DNA from 2 places in the Citrobacter freundii complex sp. 2025EL-00176 genome. Region 1 is predicted to be linked to the other one. Evidence: predicted binding sites of a transcription regulator. Region 1 holds the regulator's gene; the other holds the start of a gene.
What was found. The regulator sigma-54, encoded in region 1, starts transcription at its own class of promoters, with help from an activator protein. The targets are predictions, from matches to a motif close to GTTGGCACANNTTTCGCTNT.

Region 1 (2,370 bases):
TACCACCTGAGAGGGTAAGCTGAGCTGTTTTGCCGCCAGTTCACTGATGATTTCCAGTGCGCGTTTCTTGCTTTGGCAGTGAACGGCCGCGCGCGTACATTCCTGGTTAAGAACATTGCTCAGTTGTAGAGTCGTATCGTTATTTGTCATAATTTCACCTAAGCGCTAACCGTACAAATGGCCCGTTGTGCTGCACAACAGGCCGTCCTGCACCCGCTAACTGCCCGGACAAGTTAGTGCTGTTTCAGTTTATCTTTATGTTTTGTTAACTGCCGAGCCAGTTTATCAATTAAACCGTCAATGGCGGCGTACATATCCTGACCTTCCGCGCTGGCATGAATTTCGCCACCGTTTACATGCAGTGTTGCATCCGAGATATGTGTAACCTTCTCCACTTTCAACACAATATAGACTTGATTAATCCGGTCGAAATATTGTTCAAGCTTGGCGAACTTGGTATTAACAAACTCGCGCAGAGCTTCCGTGATTTCGACGTTGTTTCCAGTGATGTTGAGCTGCATAGTGTCTTCCTTATCGGTTGGGTCAGACCAGCTGTTTGCGCTGGTTAGACGGCGGAATGGATAAAGACTCTCGGTACTTCGCAACGGTGCGGCGCGCCACCATGATACCCTGATCCGACAGCATAGAGGTTAACTTGCTGTCGCTCAGCGGTTTCGCGGGGTTCTCCGCAGCAATTAATTTCTTCACCAGTGCGCGGATCGCTGTGGATGAGGCTTCGCCCCCGCCTTCAGTGTTCACGTGACTGGAAAAGAAATACTTCAGTTCAAATATGCCGCGCGGACTGTGCAGATACTTTTGCGTGGTCACTCGGGAAATGGTCGATTCGTGCATCTCGACAGCCTGGGCGATATCCGCCAGCACCATCGGTTTCATAAATTCTTCGCCTTGCTCAAAGAAGGCCTGCTGCTGTTCCACGATACAGCGGCTGACGCGCAGCAGCGTATCATTGCGGCTTTCCAGGCTTTTAATCAGCCACTTCGCATCCTGCAAATTGCTACGAATAAACTGGCTGTCAGCATCGTTGCGCGCGCTATTGCACATCCCGGCGTAGTGCTGGTTAATCTGCAAGCGTGGAATGCTGTCGCCGTTGAGTTCGACTACCCAGCGATCGTTATGCTTACGCACCAGCACATCCGGGATGACGTATTCCGGCTCGCCGGTTTGGATCGACTGTCCTGGGCGGGGATCGAGCGACTGGATGAGGTTGACGGCTTCTTTCAGCACGTCTTCTTTCAGTCGGGTCACGCGCATCAGCGAGCGAAAGTCATGGTTGGCTAACAGATCGAGGTGATCGCTGATGATCAGGCGCGCTTCTTCCAGCCATGGTGTGGACTTATCAAATTGTGAAAGTTGGATCAGTAAGCAGTCACGCAGATCTTTGGCCGCCACGCCAACGGGATCGAAGCGCTGAACGCGTTTAAGCACGGCTTCGATTTCATCCATACCGATGTCGTCATCGCCCATGCTTTCGAGAATATCGTCCAGGGTCACGGTGAGATAACCGGTTTCGTCTACCGCATCAACAATCGATGTCGCAATGGCGCGATCGGTATCCGAGAACGGGGTCAGCTCCACTTGCCACATCAGGTAATCCTGCAGCGATTGCGTGGTCTCACCCTGATAAACAGGCAGTTCGTCGTCGATGTAATCTCCGCTGGTGCCTGAAGGCGTACCGGCGGTGTAGATTTCATCCCAACTGGCGTCAAGCGGCAATTCCTCTGGCATCTCTTTTTGTTCGAGTGCATCTGCGGTATCGAGGGATTCGCTGTCCTGTTTTTCCTGGGTATCAATTTCGTCGTGAAGATCGGTTTGCTCGAGCAGTGGGTTACTTTCCAGCGCTTGCTGAAGTTCTTGCTGAAGTTCCAGCGTGGACAACTGCAACAGACGGATCGCCTGTTGTAGCTGAGGCGTCATCGCCAGTTGTTGGCTAAGCCTGAGTTGCAAACCTTGCTTCATGTTCAGAGTTGTTTTCTCCTGCGGTGACGTGAAGTCTTCTACCCTATCAGAGTCTGAAGTCTTCCCCAAGGTATACGCGCTTAACGTGCTCATCCTGCAGTATTTCTGTCGGCGTGCCGTGGGCGATCAGGTGTCCCTGGCTCACGATATAGGCGCGCTCACACACTGCCAGCGTTTCGCGGACGTTATGGTCGGTAATCAGCACCCCAAGCCCGCTGTCGCGCAGGTGTTCAATGATCCGTTTAATATCGATAACGGAAATCGGGTCAACACCGGCAAACGGTTCATCAAGCAGGATAAATTTTGGATTGGCGGCCAGCGCGCGGGCGATTTCCACACGGCGTCGTTCACCACCGGAGAGCGATTGGCCCATGCTGTCACGCAGATGTTCGA
Region 2 (2,370 bases), on a different contig from region 1:
GTTCAGCAGATGGTTACGCGCACCCGGGCTTAACACTACGCGGGAAAGTCCCAGCCGCAGCCGACATTGCTCGCAAAAATAGCCCGCCAGCAGTACCACATCTTCACCGCGCTCACGCAGGGGCGGCACCGAAAGCGGAAAAACGCTCAGACGATGGAACAGGTCGGCGCGGAAATTCCCGGCCAGCACCTCTTCTCGTAAATCACGATTGGTCGCCGCCAGTACGCGCACGTCAACGCGCAGGCTGCGATCGTCCCCCACACGCTGAATATCGCCATACTGCAATACGCGCAGCAGCTTGGCCTGCAGCGCCAGCGATAGCTCACCAATCTCGTCGAGAAACAGCGTGCCGTTATCCGCCATTTCAAACTTACCGCTACGATTACTGATAGCCCCGGTAAAAGCCCCTTTTACGTGACCAAAAAGTTCGCTTTCCGCCACGCTTTCGGGCAACGCCGCGCAGTTGAGATACACCAGCGGATTTACCGCACGCGGCGAACCTTCATGAATCGCTTTGGCTACCAGCTCCTTCCCGGTCCCGGTTTCGCCGCTGATTAATACGTTGAGATCGGACCCGGCAACAATCTCAATCTCTTTTTTCAACTGCATCATATTGGGCGACAGACCAATCATCTGCGTTTCCGTCACCTGCTCGAAGGCCGTCGACGAACCCGGCAGCATATTCTGGCTTTCCAGTTGTTCAATCAGCAACGCATTACTCAGCGCCCCCGCCGCCAGGGCAGAGATCAGCCTAAGCTCTTCATCGCTGAAGACATCGAACTGATCGGGCTCCATACCATCCAGCGTTAACGCGCCAATCAGGTTTTGTCCGGCAAACAGCGGCAACCCGATGCAGGCATGCACCTTCAGGCTCTCCTGACCCGGGATTAACCCGTCATAAGGATCGGGCAGATCGCTGTCGGCAGGAAAACGTACCACGTCCCCGGCGCGGGCAATCGCCTCCAGCCGCGGATGTCCCTCCAGCGTGAAACGGCGGCCCAACACATCCTGCGCCAGGCCATCGATAGCCAGCGGGATAAACTGTCGTGACTCGTAGCGCAGCAGTGCCGATGCGTCGCACTCCAGCACCTGGCGCAAAGTCGTGATCAGCCGCTGAAAACGGTCCTGATGTCCGATACCGCTTTGTAATTCGATGGCGATACCCGCCAGCACATCTACTGAAAAGCTCATGGCAACCTCATTGTCATTTTGACAATTAATATTGTCATATTGACAATGAAATAAACAGTCATTTTGACTACCACCTTATAGGCAATAAATAATAAACCATTAAAAATCAAATGATTAAAAAGTTGGCACACAACCTGCAATAAGCAAAACATCTTTTTTAGAAAAACGCTGAATTAATTGAGGTTGCTATGTCTATTCTGGTTAAAAATAACATTCATTGGGTTGGCCAACGTGACTGGGAAGTGCGCGATTTCCACGGCACTGAATACAAAACGCTGCGCGGCAGCAGCTACAACAGCTATCTCATCCGTGAAGAAAAAAACGTGCTGATCGATACAGTAGACCACAAGTTTAGCCGTGAATTCGTACAGAACCTGCGCAGCGAAATCGACCTCGCGGATATCGACTACATCATCATTAACCACGCGGAAGAAGACCACGCTGGGGCGCTGACCGAACTGATGTCCTGTATCCCGGACACGCCAATCTACTGCACCGCTAACGCGATTGATTCCATCACCGGCCACCACCATCATCCGGAGTGGAACTTCAACGTGGTGAAAACCGGTGATTCTCTGGACATCGGCAACGGCAAACAGCTGATCTTTGTTGAAACGCCGATGCTACACTGGCCTGACAGCATGATGACCTACATGACCGGCGATGCGGTACTGTTCAGTAACGACGCCTTCGGCCAGCACTACTGCGACGAACGCCTGTTCAACGACGAAGTTGACCAGACCGAACTGTTCGAACAATGCCAACGCTACTATGCCAACATCCTGACCCCGTTCAGCCGTCTGGTCACGCCGAAAATCACTGAAATCCTCGGCTTCAATCTGCCGGTCGATATGATTGCCACCTCCCACGGCGTGGTATGGCGCGAAAACCCAACGCAGATCGTTGAGCTGTACCTGAAATGGGCGGCCGATTATCAGGAAGACCGCATCACCATCTTCTACGACACCATGTCCAACAACACCCGCATGATGGCGGACGCCATTGCTCAGGGCATCAACGAAGTTGACCCGAACGTGGCGGTGAAAATCTTTAACGTCGCCCGTAGCGACAAAAACGAAGTCCTGACCAACGTCTTCCGCTCTAAAGGCGTGCTGGTCGGTACCTCCACCATGAACAACGTGATGATGCCGAAAATCGCCGGACTGGTGGAAGAGATGA

Region 2: norV (anaerobic nitric oxide reductase flavorubredoxin) is a predicted target of sigma-54. The motif match lies at 1,313-1,332, and genes of this name have one in related genera.

Annotation. Positions count from the first base shown of each region.
Region 1 is NZ_JBRYHT010000003.1:73,953-76,322, forward strand. It holds gene ptsN (PTS IIA-like nitrogen regulatory protein PtsN) at 1-150, opposite strand, end outside; gene hpf (ribosome hibernation promoting factor) at 234-521, opposite strand; gene rpoN (RNA polymerase factor sigma-54) at 544-1,977, opposite strand; gene lptB (LPS export ABC transporter ATP-binding protein) at 2,024-2,370, opposite strand, start outside.
Region 2 is NZ_JBRYHT010000004.1:282,918-285,287, reverse strand. It holds gene norR (nitric oxide reductase transcriptional regulator NorR) at 1-1,191, opposite strand, end outside; gene norV (anaerobic nitric oxide reductase flavorubredoxin) at 1,380-2,370, shown strand, end outside.